Regions from separate parts of the Calditerrivibrio sp. genome, predicted to be linked through region 1. Evidence: riboswitches for the same ligand, from Rfam matches in the RefSeq annotation. Region 1 holds a riboswitch; the other holds the start of a gene.
What was found. Region 1 has a riboswitch for thiamine pyrophosphate ahead of thiC (phosphomethylpyrimidine synthase ThiC). Riboswitches for the same ligand answer to the same signal wherever they lie in the genome.

Region 1 (16,132 bases):
TCTCTTTCTTTGAATCTTTTTAGCTGTTCATCTTTTGATATATGAAGCCAGAATTTGAAAAGTAAAATCTTACCGTATTGGGTAAGCTGCTCTTCAAAATCGTTGATTTCTGAGTAGGCTCTACCCCATTCCTCTGGTGTGGCAAAATTTTCAACCCTTTCCACCAGAACCCTTCCGTACCATGACCTATCGTAGATGGTAACGAAACCGAATCTCGGGACATGTCTCCAGAATCTCCATAGATAATGATGGGCTTTTTCTTCATCAGTTGGAGCTGCCACCTGAATTACCTGGTAGAGTCTCGAGTCTATACCTTTTGTGATTCTTCTAATGCATCCACCTTTTCCTGCAGCATCCCAGCCCTCGAAAAGTATAATCGTTGAAATCTTTTTCTGATGTGCCTGCCAGGTGAGACCCCATAGTTTAAGCTGAAGTTTTTCCAGTTCTTTTTCGTAATCTTTTTTATTGATGGAAACCGATAGATCTACATTATCCAGGATGGATGGGTAATCATAGGATATGTTGACGTTTGAGGTAATACATTTTTGTACACCTTCTTTATGGCTTTTTATGGCGCCTTCATAGAGGTTTACGAGTGTTTCAACGACGTTTAGATTTCTGTTTCTCCAGTCATAAGCATCCACAAGAACCCATGGGGCTTCCACCCTATCAGTAATTCTTATGGATCTTGCGGCGGCATCGATTATCTCTTTATAATGTTTTACGTTTTTTTTGTTAATTCTAAATCTTGCTATCTCTTCGGGGTATTCTTTATAGATCTTCTTTACCTTTTTTTTCTGCCCCTCCTGAGAAAGGTGAAGCCAGAATTTTACCAGATATGTGCCATTGTTGAATAGTGAACGTTCAAATCTCACTCTCCGTTGCATTCTTCTGTCAAATCTATCGATATCTATCCTTCCATAGGCTAAATCCAAAAAGGTGTTTTCGTACCAGCCTCCAAAGAGCAATGATGTGGTACCGGCGGCTGGCAATGCCCTCCAGTATCTCCAGAAGGGGGGTCTTTCCCTTTCCTCTTCTGTTTCCGCCCAGAATGTATGAGTTTTTATATATCTTGTGTCCATAAATTCTGTAATGAGATTTATAATTTCACCTCTACCAGCACCATCAACACCTGCAATGAGAATTGCAACGGGGATTTTAAGTTTTTTAGCTTCCAGCTGAGCAAAAAATAACCTCTGACGGAGATCCTGTATCTTTTCCTCGTATAATTGCTTATCTATTTTCTTTTCAAGCTCCACAAGTTCAAACATATCTTCCCCCTTTCTGTATGAGGTTTTTATAATGATAATATATATGAAATAAAAAAACAACTGTATCTTGTGAGTGGGGAATTAAATTTTTATAAATGCTCGTAGCCGTATCGGGATATATCAACCAGAGAATTATCTTTTTTCCTTAGAAACACACCTTCCCCATCTGTAATAAATCCGATTTCCAAAATATCAGGGAACTGTTTTCGGTATATTTTAAATTCAGACGAATAGTTTTTATCGATCGTAAAAGCTAATGCATACTCCTCACCTGAAGAGAGTATGTAATCAAAGGGGTTTTTTATGTTAAATTTTTCCAAATAAGAAATGTCAAAGTATTTTTCCTCAACTATTATTTTGACTTTACTACCTTCTGAAATATGGGATAGATCCCTGCCGAGTCCATCGCTTATGTCGATACAGGACGTCACATAATTTAACGAACCTAATAAACCACCAAGCGCCACCTCAGCCTTTTGATTATAATGGTAGTGGGGGTGTATGGAATGTTGGGCTATGCCCAGCTCTTTTTCCAGAGATAATTTTGATAATCCCACAGGTCTTGATAAAAATAGAATATCTCCGGATCTGGCGGTGGTTCTTTTGAGCAGAAATCTATTTTTTCTGCCTATTATGGTAAGTGACAGAAAGATTCCATGTACCGATCCAGTTGTGTCTCCGCCTATCAGATCTATCCTGTAGTAATCGAGGACATATTTTAAATCGGTTATGAAATTTTCTAAATCTATACTTCCATCAGTCGATAATCCCAAAAGCGCATAAAAAGGTTGGGTACCCCCCATTGCGGCTATGTCACTGACGTTTGATGTAATGAGCTTAAAGAGTATATTTCTCAGACCTGCTTCCCTCTTGAAATGTACATCTGATACGATCAGATCTTTTGCTATGAGAAATTCTCCCAATAATGCGGCATCGTCTCCGATGCCTAGATCTTCATTCGAGAAGTAGTATCGGTTTAAGTCGGATAATTTTTTTATAAATTCAAATTCTTTCATCTTAGGGGAAAAACTCTCTAAATTTTTTTGAGGTTTCGTAGGGGCTTAGGCTTCTACATATCTCTGAGCTTACCGCCACCCCCTTTACACCGATGTCAACCAATTGATGGCAGTTTTGTAGATTTATACCACCAATCGCCACCGCTGGGATATCTGTCTTTGATACGATCTCTTTAATTCCATCTGGGCCTATTAATGGTCTTAAGTCATCTTTTGTGGATGTCAAAAAGGCAGGACCAACACCGACATAGCTTACTTTGCTTTTTTCCGCCACCTCCAGATCCTCGATATTATTACAGGAATATCCCACAAGAATGTCCGGATAAAGATCCTTTATGACATAAGGGGGTATATCTTTTACCCCCACATGAATAACATCTATCTCCAGAGCAAGAGCAAGATCCAACCTATCATTTACTGTTATCATAACGTCTTTATCTTTTGTGAGCTCTTTAATTTTTAATCCATTTTCATACCTTTGCTTTGCAGTTAGCTTCTTATCCCTCAATTGAATCGCCGTAACCCCACCAGATACCACTTGAGGGATAAATTCCTCAAGGGGGATTTTAAGCATATCTGTCTCAAGGATAAGGTACAACTTCAAATAGTCGCTAATTTTTTGTCTATATTTACTGCACATAATTTTCCACACATTGTACAAGAGTTTACATCGTTGTTCTTTTTAAATTTCTTCATTGCCTTTACTGGGTCTATTGCAAGAGAAAACATCCCTTCCCAATTTAGTTCTTTTCTGTATTTGCTCATAAGTATATCTTTTTCAATTGCACCCGGGTATCCTTTTGCAATGTCTGCAATATGGGCTGCTATCTTTGATGCTATTACCCCTTCCCTTACATCTTCGACGTCAGGTAAAGATAAATGCTCGGCAGGCGTAACGTAGCATAGGAAATCAGCTCCGGCGGCACCGGCAATTGCTCCACCTATGGCACTTGTAATGTGGTCATATCCAGGTGCTATGTCTGTTGGGAGTGGCCCCAGAATGTAGAAAGGAGCTTCGTTGCACAGTCTTTTCTGTAAAATCATATTTGCCTGTATCTGATTCAGAGGGACATGCCCCGGCCCTTCTATCATAGCCTGAACATTTTTCTTCCATGCTCTTTCCGCCAGTTCCCCTAATATTATCAGCTCGTCAATCTGGGCTCTATCAGTGGCGTCTGCAATGGCACCAGGTCTGAAACCATCCCCTAAACTTAAAGTTACATCGTATTTATACGCTATATCCAATAGATCATCGTAAAATTCGTAAAGTGGGTTTTCTTTACCATTTCTTCTGATCCAGTCAGCAAGAATGGATCCTCCTCGGCTAACTATTCCACATACTCTGTTTGTTTTATCCATCCTTGCCACCGATTCTTTTGTGACGCCGCAATGCACTGTTATATAATCGATCCCCTGTTTACACTGCTCTTCGATTGATCTCAACAGCTTTTCTCCATCCATTTTGTAGGTGGGGATATTCTCCTCGGCTAACTTAGCTGCCACAGCATAGATTGGCACAGCCCCCACCATGACGGATGATTCTTCTAAAATGACGCTTCTTATCAAAGTAAGATCCCCACCTGTGGAAAGATCCATTACGCTATCTGCACCTGCTTCTATGGCCACTTTAAGCTTTTCCTTTTCGAATTCAAGTGTGGGGCAGTCTCCACTCGTGCCGATATTAGCGTTGATTTTTGTCCTGAGACCCTTTCCAATTCCCATTACTTTTTTGAAATCCCTATTTTTGTTTTTGGGGATAACTATTTTACCTTCTGCAATGTTTTTTAAAAGATTTGCTTCATCGATAGATTCCTCTTTTAGAATAATTTTCATCTCCTGTGTTAATATCCCCTTTTTGGCTGCTTCAAGCTGTGTCATATTTCCTCCGCATAGTATTATTTTTTCCGGAAGGTGGCTCCTGAGATAAACAAAAAAGCCACCCGACGAATGGTCGGATGGCTTTTTACTCACCCGTTCCCTTCGCCGGCATTACCCGGATCAGGTTCGAGGGGTATTTCTCAGCCCTTTATAAAAGAGCACCCCCACGGATAGATTTAAATATAACTATTTTAAAATAAAAATCAAGGTTTTTGTTGACATAATTTCTCTTAAAAAGTATTTTTATAAAAAAATATGGGGGTAATTATGCCAAAATACAGGTCTGCTACGACTACTTCCGGAAGGAATATGGCTGGTGCCAGGGCTCTCTGGAGAGCCACAGGAGTAAAAGAGGAGGATTTCAATAAAAAACCGATTATCGCTGTGGTAAACTCTTTTACTCAATTTGTGCCGGGTCATGTTCATTTAAGGGAGATTGGAAAGTTTATGGTGGAGGAGATAGAAAAGTCGGGTGGAATTGCCAAAGAGATGAATACAATCGCAATAGATGATGGTATTGCAATGGGGCATAATGGGATGCTTTATTCTTTACCGTCAAGGGAATTGATTGCTGATTCTGTGGAGTATATGATAAATGCCCATTGTGCCGATGCGATGGTATGTATTTCAAACTGTGATAAGATTACCCCGGGGATGATGATGGCGGCAATGAGGCTTAATATTCCTGCTATCTTTGTTTCGGGTGGACCTATGGAAGCTGGAAAAATGAACTTGAAAAATGAATTCAAAAAGATGGATCTTGTGGATGCAATGGTGGCCGCAGTGAGTAAAGATTATACAGATGAGGAAACGCTGATAATAGAGCGATCCGCCTGCCCTACGTGTGGATCCTGCTCCGGAATGTTTACTGCCAATTCCATGAATTGTCTGGCTGAGGCTCTGGGGCTTGCACTACCAGGTAATGGTACTTTGCTGGCCACCCATAAGTTAAGAAAGGGGCTATTTACCGCCGCCGCTAAAAGAATTGTGGAATTGTGTAAAATGTACTACGAAGATGGTGATGAGTCTATACTACCCAGATCTATTGCCAGCTTTGAGGTATTTGAAAATGCAATGACACTAGATATTGCAATGGGGGGATCCACCAATACAGTTTTGCATATTCTTGCCATAGCCAACGAGGCTAAAGTCAATTTTACGATGAAAGATATAGATAGATTGTCCAGAAAGACGCCCCACCTATGCAAAGTTGCCCCCTCTACTGATAAATATCATATAGAAGATGTCCACAGGGCTGGAGGGATTTATGGTATTCTTGGTGAGCTGGATAGGGCTGGACTTATACACAGTAAAGTGAAAACGGTTCATAGTAATACGCTGAAAGAGGCTATTGATAAGTGGGATATTAGAAATGGCGATGATGATGCTAAAAGATTTTACTCTGCAGCCCCAGGAAATGTTCCTACGCTGGAGCCTTTTTCTCAGGATAAATATTGGGATCTGGATCTTGATAGGGTAAACGGCTGTATAAGAAGTGTAGAGCATGCTTATAGCAAAGATGGTGGGCTTGCTGTGCTTTTCGGTAATATTGCAGAGGACGGTTGCATAGTAAAAACCGCTGGTGTGGATGAGTCGATTTTAAAATTTAAGGGTAGGGCAAGAGTTTTTGAAAGTCAAGAGGATGCAGTGGATGCTATTTTATCAGATAAAATAGTAGCCGGAGATGTTGTGGTGATAAGATACGAAGGGCCAAAAGGGGGCCCAGGGATGCAGGAGATGCTTTACCCCACAAGTTATCTCAAATCAAAGGGGTTGGGGAAGGTTTGTGCATTGATAACTGATGGTAGGTTTTCAGGTGGTACATCTGGTCTTTCCATAGGTCATATATCCCCAGAAGCTGCGGAAGGTGGGAATATAGCAATTATAGAAGATGGTGATGAAATAGTTATCGATATTCCGGAGAGGAGGATAGATTTGAATATATCCTCGGAGGAGATAAAAAAACGTAGGGAGAAACTGATAAATACAACAGGGTTTAGGCCAAAGTACAGAAAACGGGAGATTTCACAGGCTTTGAAGGCATATGCACTGCTTACAACAAGCGCTGCAAGAGGAGCTGTGAGGGATCTATCAAAATTCGAAGGTAAATAACTTAAGGAGGGGCATTCCCCCTTCCTTTTTTATACCGATTTATTCTTAAGTTTATATACCATAGCAAGAATTTCCGCCACCGCTTTGTAAAGATTTTCAGGTATCTCTTCACCTACTTCGACGGAAGAAAAAAGTGTTCTGGCAAGTGGCGGATCTTCGTGAATTAATACGTTATTTTTAGACGCAATCTCCCTTATCTTCAATGCGATAAGCCTCTGTCCTTTTGCCACCACTTTGGGGGCTCTATCTTTTGCCATATCGTATTTTATAGCCACGGCGTAGTGGGTGGGGTTTGTGATGACCACATCCGCTTTGGGTACTTCCTCCATCATCCTTTTTCTTGCCATTTCCCTTTGCATACTTCTAATTCTCTGTTTTATCAGGGGATCCCCTTCCATCTGTTTAAACTCCTCTTTTACCTCCTGTTTTGTCATTTTGAGGTCTTCATAATATTGCCATCTTTGATAAAGGAAATCGATCAATGCAATAACCATGATTATTATTGCCAGCTTAAACGAAACTTCATAAATCAGCTTGCCCAAAAAGTGTATCGATGAAATAGCATCTGCATCCGCAAGAGTGACTATTGTGGCTATTTTAGATTTTATTATGAAAAAAGCTGCAAAACCTAAGAAAAATATTTTTAAAATCGATTTTAAAAGTTCGAAAAGGGACTTTTTGGAAAACAATCTTCCAAAACCTGTTATTGGATTTACTCTGTCCCATTTCAGTTCAAGGGCTTTACTGGAAAAAATCACTCCAAACTGGACAATATTTGATAAAATAGCCACAAAAACAAGTATGAATAGTAGTGGTAATGTTACTTTTGCTATAGACTTTAAGACTTCAATAAGCAAAAGATATGTACTTTCTTTATTTATCCTGTAGTTGTACATGGAAAAGTATGTGATAAAACTACTTTTAAACTCTTCCACCATTGGAGGCATGTAAAAGTATAATATCAGTACCGCAACTAAAAAGGTGGTACCTGTGGCTAATTCTCTACTTTTTGGTACGTTACCTTCTTCTATCGCTTTTTGTTTCCGCCGAGGGGTGGCTTCTTCCGTTCTATCTGAGTCGTTATCCGGCATTAGACACCTAAGTATCGAAAAAGTCTTAGAATATTATTTAGATATTCATACATCAAAGATTCAAACATACTGTAAAAAAATGTCAAACTTGTGATGATGACGAGCAAGCCACCTGCTATCTGTATTGGGAAGCCGATGATAAGGATATTTAGCTGAGGCACCAGCCTTCCCATAATTCCTAAAACCACCTGGGTAACTAAAAGTGTAACAAATATTGGGGCAGTGATTTTCAGAGCTGTAAGAAATATTTTGGAAAAAATAGTTACAATAAAGATATAAGATTCTTTGTTGAATACAAATACCCCAAGAGGTATCATTTCAAATGACTTTACAATAGCCTGAATTATGTATAGATGCCCGCCAATGACGAGAAAGAAAAGAATCATGATGATATTTTGAAATTGAGCCACCAGTGATATCTGGGCATTGTTCTGAGGATCAAGGACGTTTACTATACCAAATCCCATCTGGGTACCTATCACCTGACCTCCAAATTGTACCCCAATAAAAAGAAATCTTCCGATTAAGCCGGTGGCTATTCCTATCAACAATTCTTTGATTATGATAAGTATCAGCAAAAGGTTATTCGCTTTTGATAGATCTATAGCTTTTATAAATGGGAATATTAGAATCCCGATTAAAATGGATAAAAATAGCTTGATTCTGGCAGATACAATCTCACTTCCAAAAACTGGAGCGGTAAATATGATACCACTTATTCTTACAACTGTAAGAAAAAAAAGTACAATTTTGTTGGTATCAAATAAAAATTCAAACATTTACATCAATACCTGTCCCCCGCATACTTCATATACTGGATACGTTCGAATGCCTTAAAACCACCATCAAATTTAGTGGCTACCCCGATGATATCATTCACAGATTTAAAATGCTTTCTATCAAGGTAATTATTAATATCATTTACTATTTCAGGTATAACACCATACCCTTTTTTGTATATTGCTGAAACGATCTGAAATGTTTTAGCTCCGGCCATGAGATGCTGAAGGGCAATATTTGAATTGTGAATACCTGTACTTGCGGAAATATCTATATTTACCTGGTTATTACACACAGCGACGTACCTTAAAACCTGATAGGTTTCCTCTACACAGCTATACACTTCAAGTCCATGGAATTTCATATTTTCCACATCTATCGACATACGGAAGAATTTGTTAAACATTGTTATACCATTTGCACCAGCATCTTTCAATTTTTTTACCATAAGGGGTACCGAAGTGAAATAATACCCTATTTTAACAGCTAAAGGTATTTTTATCGCATTTCTTACAGAAGAAACTATCTCCACATATTTTTTTTCAATATCTCTTGGGTCTTCTTTTATACTAAAAGGGATATAAGCGATATTCAGCTCAAGTGCATCTGCCCCTGCATCTTCTATCTGTCTGGCATAATCCACCCACCATTTTCCCCCAAGGCAGTTTACACTGGCTATCACTGGGATGAATAGTTTGTCTTTGGCCTCTTTGATAAAGTCTAAATACTTTGTGGAACCATAAAGTTTACTGGTATCATTTAGAAAATATTCAAAAGCCTCCGGATGATAGTCATCCGAAAGGGCTAAATCTTCCGAAAGCTCCTCTTCAAAAAGTGACTTTAATACGACAGCACCAGCCCCAGACTCTTCAGCCTTTAGGAGTCCGCCAATATTTTTTGTCATTGTGGAGCTACCCACTATCAAGGGGTTTTTCAATTTTATTCCCATAAAATCTACTTTTAAATCGGCCATAAAATCTCCCATCTTTTTTTGTTAATATTAATATTTTACTTTGATAATTTCAACAAAAAAAGTTTTTTATCTGGTCATTAAAGCTAAATTTGTAATATCAGGAAAAAAACTTGTGTTTTTAATAATTTTTAGGTATTAATTAGATTATGAGGAAATTTGCAGTTTGTTTTCATCATACAAAAGAAGATTTAAGAGTATGGGAAAGATTTATTGACTATTTGTCTGAAAAGTTTGGTGAGGATTTCGATCTTGTTACGTATACCTCTTTTCTGGAAGAGCGGAAGAGAAGTAGACGGGATGATTACGACGTTGTATTCCAGAATCCAGAAACAGTACTTCTTCTCTTAGATAGAGGATATATCCCTATTGCAAGGTTTGATAATCAATGGGATACTGTTTATTATCTTAGAAAGAAAAAGTTTGATAAAGATAAAAAACTGTTAAAAGTTGGTATCGTACCAATAAGATCTATTTATTCTACTCTTATGGAGCTGGAAAATATCGGTTTTGACATAGACAAGCTTGATTTTATCATATATCAAAACCTTAAAGATATTCATTCAGCATTACTCAATGATGAAATAGATATCGGTATTACCCGTAAAGATATCTTTTCACATCTCCCGGTGGACTTCCAATCACAGATGGATATCCTTCTTGAATTCAGTATGGGGATATTTCATTCCTTTATGGTTAAACCGACTGATCTGGATTTCAGGAGTAAAATAGAAGATATCTTATTCAATATGCACAGTGATCCCCGTGGATTGGATATTATTAAGAATCTTGATTCTGATAAGATTGTGCCGATAGGATATGAGTTTGGTTTCCTGGATAGACTTAATAAGATTGGGGAAAAGATATTTGAATACAGAAACTATCGAAGCTTTTTTAAGGTAATTGATCAGGTTACAAATATTGGAGTGATAATTTATGGAAACAAGGTAAAGTATGCCAATAAGTATGCTTTAGGATTTTTGAAATATAATGAAAAAGAATTGTATAAATTGGATGTTGTGGAGCTGTTTGAAAAAAGCAAGGCAGAATTTGTAAAAAATAATGTATCAAGGAGGTTGGCAGGGGAGTTTTTTGATGTCAAATATAAAAATATAAAAATGGTGGCTAGAAATGGGGAGATTCTCGATGTGGAGGGGTTTGCTTCCACAGTGATTTTTCATGGAAAACCATCAGGAACATTTATTTTCATTGATAATAGAAAAAATGTCTTTTTGGAGAAGCTTTTTTCTGGAATAAAGGAACTCAATCATATAATTACTTTTTCAGATTACAAGGAAGATGTATTTAAAAAGCTTAGTGAGAATATTACCACTGTAATGGGGCTTTGCTTTTCAAGGGTGATTTACTATGAGAATGGTCTACAGCATTCAGAATATACCTATGGTACCCCTTTAAAACTCCTGGAAAAGATAGAGATAAATGATAAAAATATCTTAATGGATATCGTTTCTGACGATAGTGGAAATATCAAAGCAATTGTATTTGTGATTCCTATTTTCATTGAGGATAGATTGATTGCCATTATTGAAGTTCACACTCAAAAGTATATCAATTTCCTCGATGAACTTGTGGTATTGATGGAGGAATTAAAATCGGATATTACTTTTATATTACAGAAAATAGAAAAGGATGAGAAAGCCCTGTGGTTTTATAATGCCATTAAATCATCCAAAGATTTATGTTTTATAACAGATTTTGAAGGTAAAATATTATTCCACAATGAAGCGGTGGCTAAGGTATCTGGTTATTCTTCTGAAGAGATCATTGGTAAGACGCCTGCTATATTCAAGTCTGGAAGTATGAGTAGAGATTTTTATGATAGATTTTACCAGATAATCAAAAGTGGTAATGAATTTTCTGGAATTTTTATAAATAAAACAAAAAGTGGACATTTATTTTATATCGATGCCACTGTAATACCGATAATGAAGAACAAGATGATAAAAGGTTATGTTTCGATTGGGAAAAATATTACAAATGAGATACTACTTCAGAATGAAATAGACAGAGTTAGATATGAGGATCATCTCACCGGATTATACAACTACCTTGGTTTTCAACATAAGGCAAACGAATTTTTAAAATCAAATCCAGAATCTATATCGGCATTTGTTTTGGTGGATATTGATAATATGAGTTTTATAAATAACACCTATGGCTTTGCTTTTGGTGACGAAGTTTTGAAAATAGTGGGGAATTCTCTGAAAAAATTAGCAAAAGAGAGGGACATCGTTTCAAGGGTTGGAGGGGATGATTTTGCGATATTATTTTCAAATATCAAAAAGAAAGAGAATATAATAAAAATAGTTGAGAGATTATCGAACTTTTTCCAGAAAAAATTTCTTATTGAAAACGAGTCGATTTACATTAATGTGAAGATTTCGATAGTTATATATCCATTTGATGGAAAAGATATTTTGAGTATTATGAATAAAGCTTCTTTAGTACTTTCTAAAATGAAAAAGATGGATGATTTTATTCAGTTTTACGATCCAGATCTTGAAAAGCAGGCAGAGCAATATATGATTGTGGAGGATCTTTTATCCACTGCAGTTGAGGAAGATAGATATATACTACATTATCAGCCATATTTTTATACAGATATCCTGGAGTTGGCTGGTTTTGAAGCTCTCATAAGGCTAAAAGATAAAGAAGGTAATATAGTATACCCTGGCTTTTTCATCGATCATCTTGAGCAATCAAAACATATTGGCAGATTTGAAAAATGGCTTATCAATGAGGTATCGGAGCTTATTAAAGAAACAGGTTATAATATTTCTATAAACATATCGGCAAAAGGTCTTGATATTGATAGCTTTGTATCAAAGTTTTCTCATCTGACACCTGATATTTCAAAAAAAATTACTGTAGAGATTACTGAAAGGGAATTTAATGAAAACACGGATCTTTTTGTGGATAATTTTTATGAGTTTAAGAAAAAGATGAATTTAAAACTGGCTCTTGACGATTTTGGTACCGGATATTCTTCCATTTCCAGACTTAAATATTTACCATGCGATATTTTAAAAATAGATATGAGTTTCATTCGGGATATGTTTAAAAGTGAAAAGGATACAGCTTTTGTGAATGCTATGATAGATTTAGGTAAGAGATTTGGTTACACCACTCTGGCAGAAGGTGTTGAGACTTTGGAGCAATTGGTATATCTCAAAAATAATGGGTGTGATATCATTCAGGGTTATCTGCTGGGGAAACCTTTGGATAAGGATATCCTTTACAGTACAGATTGGAAAAAGTATTCCGAAAACCTCAGAAAGCAATATTTCAAATAGATTGCGATATTTTAAACTCCTACGAATTTAGCACATTTTTAGTTTAAATTTTTCTACCAATGTTAAAAGCCTCCGGGCGAGTTCCCTTAAATTTTCCGACTGAATTCTGTTTTGCTCAGCAATAGAAGAATTTTCTTCAGCCACAGCGGAAACTTCAGGCATGTTTGGGATATCTCGTTTGCAGCTGAGCTTTGCTCTTCAACTGCCGTTGCTACCGAATTGATTTTGTCTGCTATTTCCACAACTCCGCTTAAGATCTCGTTAAAACTCGAATTTAGTTTTTCAATAATTATTACGCTCTCCGAAGCAGCTTTACTTATGTTATTCACATCCCTTACTGATGCATCAACCTCTTTTTGTATATTTTTTATCATACTATTTATTTCTGAAATAGACTTTGCTGTTCTTTCAGCCAATTTTCTAATCTCATCAGCAACAACTGCAAAACCTCTACCAAACTCACCTGCTCTTGCCGCTTCAATAGCCGCATTTAAAGCAAGAAGATTAGTTTGATCGGCAATCTCTCTTATAACCTCTAATATTGACCCAATCTCTTTTGATGCATCCCCAAGCTTTTGTATATTTTCCCCAGATTTTTGAACAGAGTTTGATAGGTCACTAACATTACTTACAGCTATTTTCAAATCATTTTTCCCTTTATCGGCAAGATCTTTTACTGAGGATACTTCTCTTGATATACCACCGATATTATTTGTAATCTCCTGTATTGTGGCGCTCATTTCATGCACAGCTATCTCCACCTGAGATACTTTTGATGTTAGATGGTCAATGGCTTTTGACATCTCTTTAGAGGATAAATCTATAGAATCCGACGACTGGATAACATTATCTGCTGATTTTTTTACACTACAAAGAGTATTATTCATCTGATATTTCATTTCTTCTACATTTTTGATGATAATTCCCATTTCATCGTTTCTGTTGTATTCAATTGATGTTGTCAGATCCCCTTCAGAAATTGATTTAAATTCAGCTGATAGGATGTCTACAGGTCTGGTTACATATTTATTGAAAATAAATCTTATAATTAAGAAAAGTACGATTAATATTGCTATGCTGACCGAAGTAAACCATATTTTAATCGATTTTATAACGGGCCCGATAAACTCATCTTCGTAAGAGCCTGCTGAAATGATCCAGTCTAAGTTTTTGTAATATGTGAATGCAACAACTTTAAATTTTCCTTCCCATGGATATCTTAATACCCCCTCTTTCTTGTTAATAATCTCTTTTATGAAATCGAAATTAGAAACATTTTCACCCTCTTTCTTTGGGTGAATGATTAGTGTTCCTGTTGAATCGATTACGTAGTAGTATCCAGTAGATCCTATTTTAGTAGATTTTATAGTATTTTTTACTTCATTTTTAATCATATTGGTTGTTTTTAATTCGTTACCGATGTAGTCATTCTCATTCACTGTTGCAACAAGGATTGAGTTTAACTTTTCAATGTATCCATAAGATGCATAAACTATAGGTTTTGCTGGGTCAGTTGTTCTTGTGTAGCGAATAAATCCATCTTTTTTATTCAATATTTCATCTATGTGTGGTTGCCCTTTCAAATTTTTCCCTTCGCTTGATGGATGTATTGTAAGTGTGCCATTCATATCTAACAGAAAAAAATAACCTTTTTCACCTATTTTTCTGGAAAGAATCAATTCTCTGATTTCGTCAATATTTTTTGGATTTTTTCTTTTTATTTCACTTAAAACGTTTGATAATAACCTGTTTAGATCCTTTTCGGCTTTTTCTCTTACCCTGAGACTTGAATCTTCAATGGCTTTATTTGTAATTTCCACGAAATTTTTTACTAAATTCACCTGAGCTGTTAATTGATTGGCTATTTCCTTAGAAAAGTAGGTTTTTGAAATTTTTATGTTAAGATAACCTAAAATGATCAAAGATAAAGCTATCACAATGAAACTACTCAAAAGGACTATTGTTCTTATTTTAAGACTTTTATTTTTCATAGGGCAACCTCCAACTTTTCTTCTTCTTATTATATTAAATTTTTTTTAAAAAGCAATGAAATTAAAAAATATGCTTTGTTCTTTAAATATGTTTTAAGTTTAATTATTATTTTATATGTTGTTGTATTATTGTTTAAATAAAGGTTTACAATACACTACACTTTATTGAGATTTTTGTTAAAGCGATAATAATCAATTTTAATTAATGACAACAAGCTTAAAAGATGGAGGTAATTCGAATTTGACGGAGGGTTTAAAAGAAAAGCGGGTGGCGGGACTCGAACCCGTGACCTCAACCTTGGCAAGGTCGCGCTCTACCAACTGAGCTACACCCGCGATGGGACTGAACTTATAGATAATTTTTTTATAAATGTCAACTACTTTTTTAAAAAAAATTGTAATAAAATTGTTTATTTATATTTAATAGATATATTATTCTTTTTGATCAATAAGTTAAAATAGATGGTACGTGTTCAAAATAAAAAGGTGGGTTGCCCCACCTTAGTTTGTTATTTTTCTTATTTAAGGAATGTGTATTGATGCTCTGTGTGGTCTTTGTAGGTTCCATTCAATATAGCCACAACGTCTTCGATGAAGACAAGCTCCTCATTGGTAGGTATGACAAATACTTTTACTCTGGATTCTGGCGTTGATATCTCTGTTTCTCCAGATTTACTGAAGGTTTTTTTATTTTTTTCAAAGTCAATTATAATGCCTAAGTTTTCCAACCCCTGAAGGGCTTTTTCTCTTATCAGCCATGCATTTTCTCCAACACCGGCGGTAAAAACTATGGCATCTACTCTTCCAAGCACTGCATAGTAAGCCCCGATATATTTTTTTAATCGATATGCTTCAATTTCCAATGCCAGATTGCATCTATTATCCCCCTGTTCACTTCCGGCGATAACATCTCTTCTATCAGTGTATTTTCCGGTAATACCAAGAATGCCAGATTTTTTATTCAAAATATTATCCATCTCTTTGGGGGTTATGTTGAGTTGCTGCTGCATAAAAAGTGGTACCGCAGGGTCAAGATCCCCGCACCTTGTACCCATAACAGCTCCTTCCAGTGGTGTAAGCCCCATCGATGTGTCCACTGATACACCATTTTTAATAGCAGTATGAGATACGCCATTGCCTATATGCATTGTGATAATGTTGCACTCTTTTGCAGGTTTTCCAAGCAAAGCGGCTGCCCTTTTGGAAACATAAAGATGGCTTGTGCCATGGAATCCGTATCTTCTCACACCATATTTTTCGTACCATTCATATGGGACTGCGTAAAGATAGGCATACTCAGGCATTGTTTGGTGAAAAGCGGTGTCAAATATTGCCACATGAGGTACATCTGGTAAGACTTTCTGTGCCCCTCTGATACCAGCAAGATTGGGGGGATTATGTAGTGGCGCAAGATGCTGAACCTCTTCGATGGCCTTCACCACCTCTTCTGTAATCAATACACTTCTTTTAAACTTTTCCCCACCATGAACAACTCTGTGTCCTACTGCGGAAATTTCAGAAATTTTTGAAATTACCCCTTTTGTGGGGCTTTCCAATGTGTGCACCACAAGGTTTATGGCGGCGATATGATCGTGACATTCATATTCTTCCCTGTGAGTTTCTTTTCCAGGTACTTCATGGACGATGAAGGAATCTCCGATTCCTATCCTTTCAACAATCCCTTTTGCAACTACTTTTTGATTTTCCCA
Region 2 (16,132 bases), on a different contig from region 1:
GTAGAAGATGGTATCGCTGTTTCAGGTGCAGATGGTAAAATAGTAGAAATCTCAGAAGAAGAGATAGATGGTGAAAAATTTAAAAAAATATCCGTTTTTATGAATATATTCAATGTCCATGTAAACAGAGTACCTGTGGATGGTGAAGTGATAAGTGTGTTACACAAACCGGGCAAATTTTTATCTGCCGACAAAAAAGAGAGCTCTTTTGTAAACGAACAGAATATAATTACAATTCAATCTAAATACGGTAAAGTAATCGTTAAACAGGTGGCGGGGTTTGTGGCAAGAAGAACAGTATCATATCTTGAACCTGGAGATAAGGTAAAGCTTGGTGATAGACTTGGTATTATAAAATTCTCTTCAAGAGTCGACCACTATTTACCAATTTCTGCAAAAATAAACGTTGATATTGATGACTTAGTATATGCAGGTGAGACAATCATAGCAAGATTTCAGGTGGATGAGGAATTTTAATGATCCGTAGAAATCTTATATTTCCAAACCTGATTACCATAATGTCGATGTTCGCCGGATTTTATTCAATAGTTGCCTCTTTAAACGATCTCTATGTGAATGCTGCATATGCAATACTAGTTTCCTTTATATTTGATGGATTGGATGGTAAAATTGCAAGGTTATTAAATGCCACCAGCGATTTTGGAGTACAGCTCGACTCTTTAAGCGATTTGTTGGCCTTTGGTGTTGCTCCAGCTGTTTTGGTGTATAAATGGTTGCTCATCCCTTATGGAAGAATAGGATGGATGGCGGCATTCTTATTTGTTGCGTGTGGTGCACTTAGATTAGCACGTTTCAATGTACAGGCGGGAAAGATAGATAGCAGTTTTTTTGTGGGTTTACCAATACCTGCTGCCGCAGGTGTGATAGCCTCAAGCGTTCTGTTTGTGAAGGAATTTTTTGGTGATCCATACTTTTTTTCAATACCGATCACTTATGTTCTTTTGATTTATGTTCTTGCCTTTCTTATGGTGAGTAACTTCCCTTATTACAGTTTTAAAAAACTTGAATGGGTATCTGTTAAGCCCTTCAACATACTTGTTATTTTTGTTCTTTTCATATTTTTAATGGGTCTCTATCCACAGTTGATGCTATTTGTATTCTTTGTTTTGTTTGCCCTTTCAGGTATCGTTTTAAAGCTCCTCCGACTCCACAACAAAAAACCTGTATATTCTGAGTCTGGGACCAAAAAGGTATTATAAATTTTAATTAGGATTAAAACAGGGCCCCGACTTAGAAGAAGTTGGGGCTTTTTTTTATACAAATTATATGGAGGTAAAAAAAATGAGTAGAAAAATTATGATCTTCGACACAACGTTAAGAGATGGAGAGCAGGCACCAGGATTCAGTATGAATGTTGAAGAAAAGATTAAAATGGCATTACAGTTGGAAAAGCTTGGAGTGGACGTTATAGAAGCTGGTTTTCCGATTTCATCCCCCGGTGATTTTGAAGCTGTTACAAAGGTAGCCAAAACAGTAAAAAAACCGATAGTAACCGGCCTCTGTAGGGCAAACGAAAAAGATATACAGGTGGGATGGGATGCCCTCAAACATGCAGTTAGACCAAGGATTCACACATTTATTGCGACATCTGATATCCACATGAAATATAAATTGAAAATGACTCCTGAAGAAGTACTTGAAATTGCAGTTAATGCAGTTAAATTTGCAAGGAATCTCTGTGACGATGTGGAATTCAGTGCAGAAGATGCCACAAGAAGTGATCTCGACTTTTTATGTAAAGTAGTGGAAGAAGTGATAAAAGCCGGTGCAAAAACTGTAAACCTTCCGGATACCGTTGGTTACACTGTACCGATGGAATATGAAAAGATAATTTCCACAATAATGAATAAAGTGCCAAACGTGGATAAAGCAGTCATTAGTGTCCACTGTCATAATGACCTTGGCCTTGCGGTTGCAAATTCTCTTGCAGCCGTTAAAGCAGGTGCTGGACAGGTGGAGTGCACAATAAATGGTATAGGTGAAAGGGCGGGCAACTGCTCTCTTGAAGAAGTGGTAATGGCACTTTATGTCAGAAAGCAACTTTTTGATGTTGAAACAGGTATAAATACAAGAGAGATATACCGTTCAAGCAGACTTCTTACATCCATAACAGGCGTAGATGTACAGCCAAATAAAGCGATCGTAGGTAAAAATGCATTTGCCCATGAGGCAGGTATCCATCAGGATGGTGTATTAAAAGAAAGAACAACATATGAAATCATGACCCCAGAAAGTGTGGGATATCCATCTAATAAACTGGTACTTGGCAAGCATTCAGGCAGACATGCATTCGTGGCAAGATTAAAAGAGATCGGTTTCGAACTGAACAATAACGAAATCGAAATAGCTTTTGCAAAATTCAAAGAACTTGCCGACAAAAAGAAAGAGGTATACGATGAAGATATTGCTGCCATAGTAGAAAATCAAATATCATCCCACAAAGAGTATTTTTCTCTCGAATACCTCAACGTTACAAGTGGTAATACATCTATACCCACAGCAACCCTACAGGTTTCCAATGAAAAAGGAGATATTCTGACGGATGCATCTATAGGTGATGGCCCAGTGGATGCTTCATTTAGAGCCATTGAAAGGGTAACAGGTGTGGAAGGTAGACTAAAAACGTATAAGATTCAGGCTGTAAGTGCTGGTAAAGATGCGCAAGGGGAGGTTTCCCTCACCGTAGAATTTGAAAAATCTGGCTACGATATCTCAGGCAAAGGGTATTCCACTGATATAGTACAGGCAAGCGCATTGGCCTGGATTAATGCGTTAAACAGATATCTAACAAGAAAAAATATTGGTAAAAACATCGAAGATAAAGGGATTTAAAATTAAATATTGAATTATCTTAAAAAAAGTATATATTAAATATATCCGTGGGGGTGCTCTTTTAAAGGGCTGAGAAATACCCCTCGAACCTGATACGGGTAATGCCGTCGAAGGGAACGGGTTTAAAAATGCCATCCGTTTCTATCGGCGGATGGCATTTTTTTATACTAAAAAATATGGAGTCAATCATGTTTACAAATGAACTAATTATTGCAGGTCGAAAATTTCGAAGTAGATTGATGCTTGGTACTGGCAAATTCCCATCAAGCAAAATCATGCAGCAGGCACTTGAAGAATCTGGAGCAGAGATAATAACCGTAGCATTAAGGCGAGTGGATATTAATGACAAACAGGATGACATATTATCACACATAGATACCAATAAATACCTTCTTCTTCCTAATACATCAGGTGCAAGGGATACAGAGGAGGCAGTGCGTCTTGCAAGATTGGCAAGAGCTGCCGGTTGCGAACCTTGGGTAAAGCTGGAGGTTACTCCTGATCCCTACTACCTTCTGCCAGATCCTATAGAAACATTTAAGGCTGCTGAGATCTTAGTCAAAGATGGTTTCAATGTTTTACCTTACATAAATGCTGATCCGGTACTGGCCAAAAGACTTGAAGAGATTGGTTGTGTAACTGTGATGCCCCTTGGGGCTCCAATTGGTAGCAACCGTGGTATAAAAACTATAGAAAACTTAAGAATAATCATTGAGCAGTCAAACGTACCAGTCGTGGTAGATGCTGGTATCGGAGCCCCCAGCCATGCCGCATTAGCCTTAGAGATGGGGGCTGATGCAGTACTCATCAATACCGCTATTGCCACAGCAGACAACCCTGTGGAAATGGCAAAGGCATTCAGATATGCGGTGGAAGCCGCCTGCCATGCTATAAATGCTGGCATGCCCACCGAAAAATTAAGGGCTGAAGCATCAAGTCCATTAACTGGTTTTTTGAGGGATTAGTATGAGCTTTTTTGATATTATAACTAATTATAAATGGGAAGATATAAAATCGTACATATATAGCAGAACTGCAGATGACGTGATTAAATCCTTAAACAAAACAAAACTCTCCGAGGAAGATTTTGCATCTTTACTATCGCCTGCTGCAGAGTCTTTTCTCGAAAATATGGCAAGGCTATCAAAAGCCATTACGTTGCGGAGGTTTGGTAAAACCATTCAACTTTACGCTCCACTATATTTGTCAAACGAATGCATCAATTCCTGTGTCTACTGCGGATTCAACAGAAAAAATGTTATCCCAAGAAAAACCCTTACATTTGAAGAGATTGATAAAGAGGCAAAAGCCATATCTTCTGAAGGGATAAAGCATATACTTCTTGTTTCTGGAGAATCACCAAAACATGTTAGTATGGAATATCTCAAAAAGGCTACAGAAATATGTAAAAATTATTTCTCTTCAATAAGTATAGAGATTCAACCTCTTTCCACAGAAGAATACAACACCCTCTATCATCACGGAGTAGATGGCCTTACAATCTATCAGGAAACATACAATATGGAATCATACAAAAAATACCATTTGGGCGGGAAAAAGACAGATTATAGATGGAGACTTGATACCCCCGAAAGAGGTGCCGAAGCTGGATTTAGAACAGTAGGTTTGGGAGCCTTAATGGGGCTTGAAGATTTTAGAGTGGAAGAGTTTTTTGTGGGACTACATGCCAGATATCTTATGAAAAAATACTGGAAAACACATATAAAAGTATCCTTCCCAAGAATAAGACATGCGGAGGGTGGATTTAAACCTGAATATCCGGTAACTGATAGAAATCTCCTTCAATCCATGTTTGCCTTAAGGATATTTTTAAATGATGTGGGGCTTGTGATATCCACAAGAGAACCTTCTGAATTCAGGGATAATATCTTAGGCCTTGGTGTCACACAGATGAGTGCGGGATCCAAAACAAACCCTGGTGGATATACAGAAAAAACAGCTTCCGGTCAACAGTTTTCAATGGAAGATACCAGAAGTGTAAAAGAGTTTGTGGAATCCCTGAAGAAAAAAGGTTTTGATCCTGTATTTAAAGATTTTGATCAAACATTTATGGGTGGGGTTGCCTGATTTGAATTGCTGAGCCTACACCCACTAAAATTAGAGCTGACAGCAGGATTAAAAATGCGTTCCATCCAAAAGATTTATACAAATATCCTGGCAGGAATGTACCTAAAACTCCGCCAGTGTAGTAAAACGAGACATATAAACCATTCACAATACCTTTGTTGGTAATGGCAAGCTTATTTAAAAAACCTGAAGCTATTGAATGTGTCGTAAACATACCGGTGCAGAATACAAACATAGCAAAGAAGATAAAAAAGATGCTCTTTACGCTAAATAATGGTATGCTCATTATATATATCACCAAACCATATAGTATGACTTTTTTTTCTGTTTTAAAAAACTTTATCAGCAACATTGAAAAAAGTGAAACGATAATCCCCATTACGTAGCCGGAATAGCTCAAACCGATGATAAATTCACTTACATTGTCTGAAATCTCTTTTAATCTGAAAGGGATAAAGTTTAACATCGCCGCAAAAACAAAAAATGTACAAAATATTGTGATATAAATATTTAAAAAAGGGTGTGTTTTGATAACGTTCATGGCATTCTTTAATGTTATCCGCTCCTTCACCTGAATTTTGTAATCAGAGATGAAAAAAAGCAAAATAAAACTTATGGCAAGGCTAAACCCAAGTATAAGAAAACCATACCTCCATCCAAACAATTTTGAAATAAGTCCTGAAATAAATCTACCAAGGAATCCACCCAATATCGTTGCCGCTATGTAATATGACATAACCCTCTGTATCATTGATTTTTCAGAAGCCATGGAAACAAAGGTCATGAGAGATGTTAATACTCCTGGAATTGAAAAACCCTGGAGTAGTCTAACAAATATAAGAAGGTAAAAATCGTTTATGAAATATATTGAAATTTCCAGCACCACAAGTATACTTATTGCAAAAGACATGACTCTCTTGGCGGTGAATTTTTCCAGCACAAAACCGTAAATTATAGGGGAAAGGCTTAAAGGGAGCATCGTTACAGTTGTAATCAATGCTGCACTGGATTTATCAACCCCAAATTCTTTCATCAATACAGGCAGTAAAGGTTGAGGTGAATAAAGCACAGAAAAAGTAAGCACCGCAGTATATACGACAAAGGATATATCTTTTAAACTCATATTTCTAATTAAAGCCTTTAGATAGAAATGTCAAATGAAAAAACATCTACGATATTTACAGTGGATTACAAAAAAAGTGCCCGGGACCGGAATCGAACCGGTACAGCCTCAACGGCCGCAGGATTTTAAGTCCTGTGCGTCTACCAATTCCGCCACCCGGGCAACCAAAGAAACCCTTTAATCGGTTGAACTATATATATGTTTTTACTTTATTTGTCAACATGAACTTTGAAAAAACAACTCTTCGTTCCTTTCCTACATCCCACCATATGAGTGTAGCCCTGATAATAATAGATTTACACCTATGTATGTGAAGATAGTTACGATAAATCCTATTACAGCGATTGCAGATGCAGAAACACCATCACGACCTTTGATAAATCTCATATGAATATAAAATGCATAAACCAGCCAGGTGATAAATGCCCAGGTTTCCTTCGGATCCCATGCCCAGTATCTCCCCCAGGAGATATCAGCCCATATAGCACCAAAGATCAATCCGCCTATTGTAAATATCATAAAACCTATCGTTATCATTTTGTATTCTACGGTCTCAAGTAATTCTGACTTTATGCCAAATCTATCCACCACAGAACCCAGTTTACTGCCAAAAATATAGAATAATACTATAAAGCAGATAAGGACTATCAAAAGTAAAATTTTCCATTCGTTAGGAAGCAATTTCAATAAAGAAAATGGTTTATAACCATCTTTGAGCCTATTTAGTAGATTAATTATGAAATCTATTATAAGTAGTAGTGTAGTGTATACAAATATACCCAATGCAGCCGTCCAATAGATGTAAAGGATGCTCTTTTTATTTCTGATATTGTATGCAAGATTCAATATTGCAGCTGAAAACGAAAGTGAGAAGGCAGCATAAGCCACAAAACTAAGTGAAGCATGGGCTAAAAGCCAGTTACTCTTGAGGGCAGGTAGAATTGGCTGAACCATTTTATTAGCACCAACAGCATCCACAAAAGCTATCGACATACCTGCAATTGCAGTAATAATAACTCCAAATATTTTTGTGTTAAACTTATACTCAATAAATATATTACCTAAAATCAAACACCATGCAAAAAAAAGTAACGATTCATATAGATTCGTAATCGGTATGGAGTGGGCTATGGGAAGAGAAAAAGCTTTAGAAAAGATATACCATCTAATAAAAAAAGCCATAGTGTGAACTACAAACCCAACATAAACAGAAACTGAAGCAATCTTACCCAGTAACTCTTTCTTAAGAATTATAAAAAAAACATAAAACAGCATTGCCATCAGATATAATATCGATGCAACTCCAAACAATAATGGATCATTCATTCAGAAACCTCATTAAATTAATATAATCTATATTTTATCAGCAATTTCATTCAACATCCTTGCGACATCCTTTTTAAATCTGTGTTTATATCCGCATAATTCCAAAATAGATCTATCCTGCACAGGCGTAATTCTTATGTAAACAAGCTGATGTTCGGTACTAAACGATATCAATACCCCTACACTTAGAATAATAAAGCCTATGTAAATTAGATTTATAACTGGATTATAATTGATTGAAAAAACCGAAAACTGCACTCCATAAGCCTTCAAAAAATGTAGCTCAAACCCGTCAAAAATGCCGGTCTGCTGATAATTGGCTAATATAGGAACACTCCCTTTAGATTCATTGTCTACAAAAAACTCCACAACCACAGCAGGATTTACCATCATATCGTTCAAATTAATTAGTCTTCCTTCACTGTCAAGACTTAGGGAAGGGGCGAAATCCCTTACGGCAAAACTCAAGTTTTCATTTATACGATAAATCTCATCCATTTTAACCTGTATTTTCTTTTCCACCCCGTTTGCTTTAAACAAAAACCTGAATGTTACATCTTTTGATGGATAAAACCCATAACTTGCCTGGTAAATTTTTAAGTTTTCATACCTTGCCAATTTGTTTACCCCCACAACAAACGATTCATCGGGTTTACCTGTTTTACTGATAATAATCTCCGATTTGTATTCCTTAGCTTTTGTGGAATTATCATAATAGGATACACTGAAATCATTTAATTTTATATAAAAAGGTAATTTTAACGTCTTATTATCTTTTAAAATAATTGTGTCATCAGCATCACCCTCAAGGATAGCTATCTTCCCATTGTACCCGAAAATCCCTCCCAATATACCTGATATCAATATGACAATTATACCTAAATGTACGATGTAAACCCCCACTCTACTAAAAACCCCTTTTTCAGCAGTGAAGAAATATTTATCTCCATCTCTTTCTTCTACGATTTTATAACGTTTAAAGATTTCATCTAATCTATCTTTTAAGCTTTCAACATCAATATTTTTTTCTATTTTGATACAGCCCTGCTTTTCAAAAACAGCCTTATTAACTTTGACCTCTCTTTTAAGAAATTTGAAAATATTTGGTAATTTATAAAAAGTGCAAACAGTTAAGTTTATAGTAAAAAGTATAAGCATTCCGATAAATAAACTTGAATGGTATGTATCGAGCAATCCCATCTTGTCAAAAACTGCCATAACATCCTGATGCCCCCTACCTGTAAGCTTAGAAACAAGCCCCAAAATCCCTGAATCAGGGTTGGATACAGAGATAAAAGAACCGATTGATGACAGAATGATGATTAATACTATAAGCCAGAGAGTTAGCTTAACGGAACTAAAAATATCTAAAATTTTACGCATGATATATAATTTATACTCCTTAATTTCTAAACTTTATACGTATATGACTCTTTTACACCACAACAAACCCTTTGGCAAGACAAAATAAAGGCGGCTTTTTGCCGCCAATTTCTCAATAAGCAGACAGGCTCATAAGCCTGTCCACCTACATTTTGATTTATAAATTTCTATTTCTGAGCCTGTGTCTGCTGAGCTGAGGTTTTTTTTGCCTTCAAAGCATCATCTATCAATTTCACCCCAGCCATAGAGGCATCTATCGACTGAGCCAGAGACTCACGGGCCAATTCTGGGTTGTGGAAGCCATCTGAGTTTTCAGCTGTCCAGTATTCCCACAAGATATGTGCTTTTACATGATAATCCTGAGCTTTTGCTATTACATCTGCCGGAAGATCTGCATTTTTACCTTCAACTATCTTATCGATCAATCTGTCAAGCCAAAACTCAGCTTTTCTCATCTTACCTTTAATATAAGCTTTTACAGAATCGATGGCATATTTAGCATCCTCTTCTGTCCAGTTGTTATGGCACTTAGAAGTCAAACATGAAGCTTTAAGATCATGCTTAGGTGTAACAGCATAGTGGGAAGTGTAGACTTTACCAGTCTTTTTATCTTTTACCTTAGGAGTATGGCAACTATCACACCCTGCTCCTGCTTTTGCGTGTTTTGAATTATAGAATGTTTCAGATTCTGGATGCTGGAATTTAATCAGTTTAGCACCTGTTAAAGGATGGATGAAATCTGTAAAATGCAATTGGTTTACGTAGTGATCGTATAATTGTAATACATCTTTATATGGGAAATGATTTGTGAGTGGGCTATCATAACCAATTTTCGCCCCGGTATTTCTATCCTCTCCAGGGTTACATACATATTCTACGTGGCACTGACCGCAAAGAAGTCTTGAGTCATATTTTTCAAGAATAGCTATCTTTCTTGTATAACCCCTCATACCCATATCTATTACTTTAATATTTGTCCTGTTTGGATCCTTGTGCCATAATGTATCCGCTTCAGGCCTTGTTAATGCTGCAATGAGAGCATCCCTAACTATCCTTGGTTTTGCTGCGTGAGGATCATGACATTGATAGCAATTTAACCCATGCTGCAATTTTTTAGACTGTATCATAGCAGTTGGATTACTCTTTCTGTTAAATGGTGCAGAGGTGTTAGGATCCCCAAGGTAAGGCCAGTCGAGGATATGATCCTGCGTTTTACATTGAATACATACAGGGTTAAGTGCTGCTGCAGTTTGCTTCATAAAAACCTTATGTTCACTACCGGGCTGTGTATCCACTATAATATCCCATATTTTCTGTGGCTTTTCGTTTACATACATCCAGCCATTTTTTGGTTGAAATCTTCCACCTGCCGCCCTGTCCACAAGTACTTGATCCAAAAGCATGAAAGGATGGCTTCTGGTAAGCGCATGCTCCTTTGTAAATGCATGTCCCATCATCAGCTTATCCCAGAAAGGATTAGGGGCTCTGTTTGTTAACTGAGACTTTTCATCCCTCGCAGGTCTATGTTTGCTAACAGTCATAAAAGATTCAAACTGCTCTTTATGACATTTGCCACAAGCCTGCCATTCAGTATAGACAGTAGGATGATTGGTGGGTTCTTTAAGGTGGGCTTCAATATTACCGTGACAATTTTCACAGGCAAGATTAGAGTGTTTACCCATACCCCTTAATTCCTTGATGGTATCATGGCATTCGTAACACTGGTTATAATCAACACCTTTTTTTACCACCTTGGCATAATCAGGAGTGGGTGATTTTGGTGTTGATTTCGCTGCAAATGCCACACTACCAAAGGAAACCAACATAAAACTAAGTGCAAACAAAAAAACTTTTCTCATCATTTGACCTCCTATGGTTTTTTGATCCTAATACTATTTATAACGATATTTTAGTAAAGATGTTGTAAAAGTTATTAATAAGATGTAAATTTTGTAAAGAAGTTGACGGAATAAAATAAAAATGATAATAAAATTTAACTACATCAGACAAATTTCTAAATAAACAAAAAATAAAAAACTACGTCATCAAGTAAAACTATTTATTACCCTCTGATGCTTTATTCTGCTGTTTCAGTAGCTTTTGGTAGGCAAAGGTACCTCTGAGGGCAAACATAAGAGCAATTACATAAAATATTGCCAGAATATTGCTCTGCCACATGATAGTCATTCTAAAATAAGCACCACCTAAAATATACATTATAAATGTATTTATGACAGCCAATCTCGAATTCTTGTATATACCTATTCCTAAAACTCCCCATAATATTAAATCTAAAAAACCCAAAAACATCAACTCAGGCAAGTAAACTATTGAATGTATAAAAGATATTACCCCAATAAAAATTGTAAAAATTGAAGCAGGGATGGAAAATTTATGGGCTTTCTCCAGAGAATCGATCTTCTTAGCTACAAAAAATCCATTCGCCATAACCTTATTCATTTTACGCCCCTTTAATTTTTTGAAATAGGGGGCTTAATCGCCCCCCAATTACTAAGCTTCTCTTGGATAACGTACGTTCTCCACCATATCCTGAATCTCTTTTGGAGGAGGAGGAGTCATGAGAGATACCACCCACATAACAACAAAGTTTATTATCATTCCTATAGTACCAATACCTTCAGGAGATATACCAAACCACCATCCTTTAGGATCAGTATTTACAAATCTAAAGTAGATTATGTACCATGCAGTGAAAATTATACCCACAAGCATCCCTGCGATAGCACCCTCTCTAGTTGCCCTTTTCCAGAAAATACCCAGTATTATCAATGGAAAGAAGGAAGAAGCCGCAAGTCCAAAGGCAAATGCTACCACCTGAGCAACAAATCCCGGAGGATTGATACCAAAATAACCAGAAATTATTACAGCTAAACCAGCAGCAATCCTTGCCCAGACAAGTTCACCCTTTTCTGAAATATTTGGAGATATTACCCCTTTTATCAGGTCGTGAGAAATAGCCGCAGATATAACAAGAAGTAGTCCCGCAGCTGTAGAAAGAGCTGCAGCAAGACCACCAGCAGCCACAAGAGCAACAACCCATGCAGGAAGCTTGGCAATTTCAGGGTTTGCAAGAACCATTATATCTCTGTCAACGTCGACTTCATTAACCTGAGGATCTTTAGAAATTGTCATAACACCATCAAAATCTTTTACAAGCGTCATACCTTCAGGGTTGAATGGTTTTTCTTCCTTCTTTTCAAGATATTTTAAAGAACCATCTTTGCCTTTAAATACACCTATAGTTTTGCCATCAGCTGTTTTGTATATTGCCTTATCTTTAAATCCAACTAATTTTGTTTTCTCCCAGTTTTTAAACCAGCTTGGAGCTTCTTCATACTTTTTACCGTTGATAGTTAGGAGGAAGTTTGTCCTTGCAAATGCTGCCACTGCTGGAGCTGTAGTATAAAGAATTGCTATGAAAAGAAGAGCCCACCCAGCTGAGCTTCTTGCATCTCTAACTTTTGGCACTGTAAAGAACCTTATGATAACATGAGGAAGCCCAGCTGTACCCACCATAAGAGCAAATGTTATGCAGAAAAGGTCTATTAACGGCTTTTGTCCGGCAGTATAAGCTTTGAATCCTAAATCTGTATGTATCTTGTCAAGGAGATCCAATATATACATCCCCTGACCCTGACCTAATATCTGTGCACCACCAGCTGAAACTGTGGAACCATAACCCAGCTGAGGAATAGGGTTACCCGTAAGCATAATTGATATGAAAATAGCCGGAATTAAATAAGCTATTATCAATACACAGTACTGAGCAACCTGAGTATATGTAATACCTTTCATACCACCTAAAACCGCATAAAAGAAAACTATACACATACCTATAATAACACCTGTATTAATACTGACCTCAAGGAATCTTGAAAAAACGATACCAACACCTCTCATCTGACCCGCAACATAAGTAAAAGACACAAATATAGCACTTAAAAGTGCCACGACCCTGGCGGTATTGGAGTAGTATCTATCACCAACAAACTGAGGTACAGTATACTTTCCATATTTCCTCAAATAAGGAGCAAGTAATAGGGCAAGCAAAACGTATCCACCAGTCCATCCCATAAGGTACATAGAACCATCTCTACCCATAAAGGAGATAAGACCAGCCATAGAGATAAATGATGCTGCAGACATCCAGTCAGCTGCTGTCGCCATACCGTTTGCGATGGGATGTACTTGCTTTTCCGCAACGTAAAACTCACCCGTTGATGATGCTTTTGACCAAATAGCAATACCTATATACAGCGCAAAAGAAAGACCAACTATAATCCAAGTCCAGGTTAATATACTCATTAGGCACCTCCCAATTATTCTTCATGAACATCGTATTTCTTATCTATTGCATTCATCCAAACAACATAGATATAGATAAGAATTACGAAAATTACCTCAGACCCCTGGTTGGCAAACCAGAAACCGAGCTTAAAACCAGCAATCTTAATGCTGTCCAGTGCATCCGCCATCAAAATGCCAAAAAGATAAGACACCACAAACCATACCACCAGAAGGATGAAAATTACTTTCAGGTTTTCCTTCCAGTACATCTCGAGCTTTTCTTTGTTGCTCATCTTTTACCCCCTTTTATTTTTTATTTATGGCTTTTAGCCATAAATCCCTTATAAACCATACCTTCTTTTTAATGTGTCCTGAAGCTTTTCCAAAAGCTGACAAGCCAACTTTAGGTTTCTATTTTCAATACTGCTCAAGTTAGTTATCTTTATAAGATTATTCACCTCTTTACCCGAAACATATTGGATAATCTGATTTTTCATCCGCAAATCCAGTAAAAAATTGAAAGCTTGCTCTATCTCTCTGTGATATTCCAATACAACCTTATGTCGGATCTTTATCAGGTCATTTACCCGTTCCATAGTTGAAACACTTCTCAAACCTTCTTCAATGGCAAATAACCTGAGAATACCCACAAGAGGTGCCAGCACCCTCTTCTTTATATCAAAGAGATCATCCTCATTTTCATCCTTTTCGGTAATGAATGAACCAAAGAAATTTAAAGGTGAACCATAATTTACAAATCCTCTTGCCATAAAATTTATAAAAAGAGATTTGTTTTTAATGGAGTTTACATAACTTCTTAGTTCAGAAGCCAGCATCCTTTCACCGTATACACCTCTGAAGTCGAAAATTATCTGCCCTTTTAATACAGCCTCATTTGTAGGAGTTGAAAAAAACTTATCAAAGTATTTTTTCCATTTAGACAACGGTTGACACCATTCTGGATTTTTTGCCATATAATTTCCCGGGCAAGGTGGAAAGCCGCATTTCACAAGGGAATCGTTTACAAATATTGCCAATTGACTAAAATACTCGGATACTTCTTTTTTATCTTTACTATCATCGAGATCCTCATAAATGATCCCATTATCCTGATCCGTTTTAAAAGTTTGTTCCTTTCTACCCTCACTCCCCATAGCAATCCAACAAAAATTTACAGGAGGTTTACCATATTTCTCTATACCCAAATCTATTATCCTTCTTAAAACTCTATCATTTAACTCTGATATAATCTTAGTAATATTATCTGCCCTTAATCCATCCCTGTACATTGTGGAGGATATACTTATAATTTTTCCGGAAAGCTCCGCCAACTTATCCACAGAATTCTGCATTTCAATCTCTTTAGCAAATGAAAGGGGCGAAGAAGTTTGTAAATTCATCAATGATTCACTATCTATAACACCAAAAACGGCATCGTTGCTTGTCACAACAAGGTGATTTACCCCCAACGAAATCATCTTAACGATAGCTTCAAAACATGTGGCGTCATCTTCCACCGTGTAAACAGGGGCACTCATAATATCAGATACGGGTGTTGAATAATCAAGGGATTTTGCCACAACTTTTTTCCTCAGATCTTTATCTGTGATTATCCCCATAGGCCTACCATAACCAATAACCGCACAGGCACTATAGTTCTTCAAAGACATCTGCTTCCCTGCTTCTGCCACAGTAGCATTGATATCCACATATGGATAATTTACATTAGTTACATAGGATACTAAAGACGTAAAGAAGAATCTTTCTATACTGTTATAATAAAGAGAATTTTGTTTAAACTCTGAACTAACTTTGGTTAAATATTTTTTTACATATATATTTAAAAAATTATCCAGTAAATTTATATTATTCTTAAAAAGCTGGTAAAGATCTTCCTTGCTAAGCTCATAACAGATAATATCATCCACTACAATAACATTTACAAGAGAATCCCCCAAAGTAGCTATGGAAAGTAGACCGATTATATCCCCTTTACATCTGTAATCAACAACTACCTCATCACCAGTATCTGTAGTAACAAAAACCTTTGCAGAACCCTCCACAACAATCTTGATATTTTTGACAACAGGCTCCCCTTGTCTAACTAAAAACTCTCCTTTTTTATAGCTTTTAAGAGCTAACCTATCCACTAAAAAATCTAACTGTTCCGGAGTCAATACAGAAAACAGGTCAGATCTTGATAATATATCTTTCAAGCTATCCGTATTAGATTGCTGATCCATAACTAAGATCATAAGTTAAACTCCAAAACAGTATTCTATTTATAATTGTATAACAAAACTTCCATACTCTGTCAAGCTTTTTTAGTAAATAAAATTTGACTTTTATAATAGTTTAATACAAAAAAATTGTTTTTTTAATTTTATAACAATATATTATGTGGTTATTTAAGATCCATATCAATTAAATAATATGCAGTCAAACGAAGTTTTATTATTTGAAAATTTGAATATACTGATTTTTTAATAATTAATTATACTATAGATTTTAATTTAATCTTCTGAAATTGAGATTATCTAAAGTTTCCTATCGATTATGGCCACAAATGGGGATTTAATATTTTTCTTATTCAACAAACAATTAGATATATCTTCCATAGTACCCCTGATATAATAAAAATCAGGTTTACCAATGTTAAATATTATACATATTTTTCTCTGTTTAATTAACTTCACGAACTCAATAATATTCTTCATCCCGTATGGCCTTTCAAAAATAACAGTAGTCTCACCTATTATCTCTATTTTTTCGGCAAATTTTTTATATAATGATCTATCTTTAGGTAAAAAACCTGCAAAATAAAATCTTTCTGCATAAAATCCACTAATTGAAAGAGCAGCCGTTATACTGGAAGGACCGGGGTAGGGGACTATACTCACACCTGCATTGTGACATAAATCTATAAACTTATACCCAGGATCGGCCACACAGGGGGTACCGCCATCTGAAAAAAATAGCACCTTCCCTGCATTTTTAACCCTATCAACTATATCAAAATAATCATGTTCTTCTGTATGTTCATTTAATAAA

Region 2: another riboswitch for thiamine pyrophosphate. It lies ahead of ACP5Q2_RS01695 (thiazole synthase); the one in region 1 lies ahead of thiC (phosphomethylpyrimidine synthase ThiC).

The regions. Positions count from the first base shown of each region.
Region 1 covers NZ_JBMFQS010000005.1:29,306-45,437, forward strand. Annotated here, with positions in the region: gene pap (polyphosphate:AMP phosphotransferase) at 1-1,271, opposite strand, end outside; gene thiL (thiamine-phosphate kinase) at 1,361-2,287, opposite strand; gene thiE (thiamine phosphate synthase) at 2,289-2,891, opposite strand; gene thiC (phosphomethylpyrimidine synthase ThiC) at 2,888-4,165, opposite strand; TPP riboswitch at 4,246-4,341, opposite strand; gene ilvD (dihydroxy-acid dehydratase) at 4,433-6,277, shown strand; gene flhB (flagellar biosynthesis protein FlhB) at 6,307-7,368, opposite strand; gene fliR (flagellar biosynthetic protein FliR) at 7,368-8,147, opposite strand; gene ACP5Q2_RS05765 (dihydroorotate dehydrogenase-like protein) at 8,153-9,121, opposite strand; gene ACP5Q2_RS05770 (EAL domain-containing protein) at 9,268-12,432, shown strand; gene ACP5Q2_RS05775 (methyl-accepting chemotaxis protein) at 12,519-14,423, opposite strand; tRNA gene ACP5Q2_RS05780 (tRNA-Gly) at 14,687-14,759, opposite strand; gene ACP5Q2_RS05785 (acetate kinase) at 14,942-16,132, opposite strand, start outside.
Region 2 covers NZ_JBMFQS010000001.1:320,483-336,614, reverse strand. Annotated here, with positions in the region: gene ACP5Q2_RS01710 (phosphatidylserine decarboxylase) at 1-477, shown strand, start outside; gene pssA (CDP-diacylglycerol--serine O-phosphatidyltransferase) at 477-1,220, shown strand; gene ACP5Q2_RS01700 (2-isopropylmalate synthase) at 1,288-2,853, shown strand; TPP riboswitch at 2,893-2,986, shown strand; gene ACP5Q2_RS01695 (thiazole synthase) at 3,042-3,818, shown strand; gene thiH (2-iminoacetate synthase ThiH) at 3,820-4,941, shown strand; gene ACP5Q2_RS01685 (MFS transporter) at 4,922-6,064, opposite strand; tRNA gene ACP5Q2_RS01680 (tRNA-Leu) at 6,142-6,226, opposite strand; gene ccsB (c-type cytochrome biogenesis protein CcsB) at 6,320-7,390, opposite strand; gene resB (cytochrome c biogenesis protein ResB) at 7,418-8,773, opposite strand; gene ACP5Q2_RS01665 (ammonia-forming cytochrome c nitrite reductase subunit c552) at 8,941-10,632, opposite strand; gene ACP5Q2_RS01660 (hypothetical protein) at 10,829-11,233, opposite strand; gene ACP5Q2_RS01655 (sodium:solute symporter family protein) at 11,285-13,099, opposite strand; gene ACP5Q2_RS01650 (DUF4212 domain-containing protein) at 13,114-13,374, opposite strand; gene ACP5Q2_RS01645 (DUF294 nucleotidyltransferase-like domain-containing protein) at 13,423-15,336, opposite strand; gene rsmI (16S rRNA (cytidine(1402)-2'-O)-methyltransferase) at 15,619-16,132, opposite strand, start outside.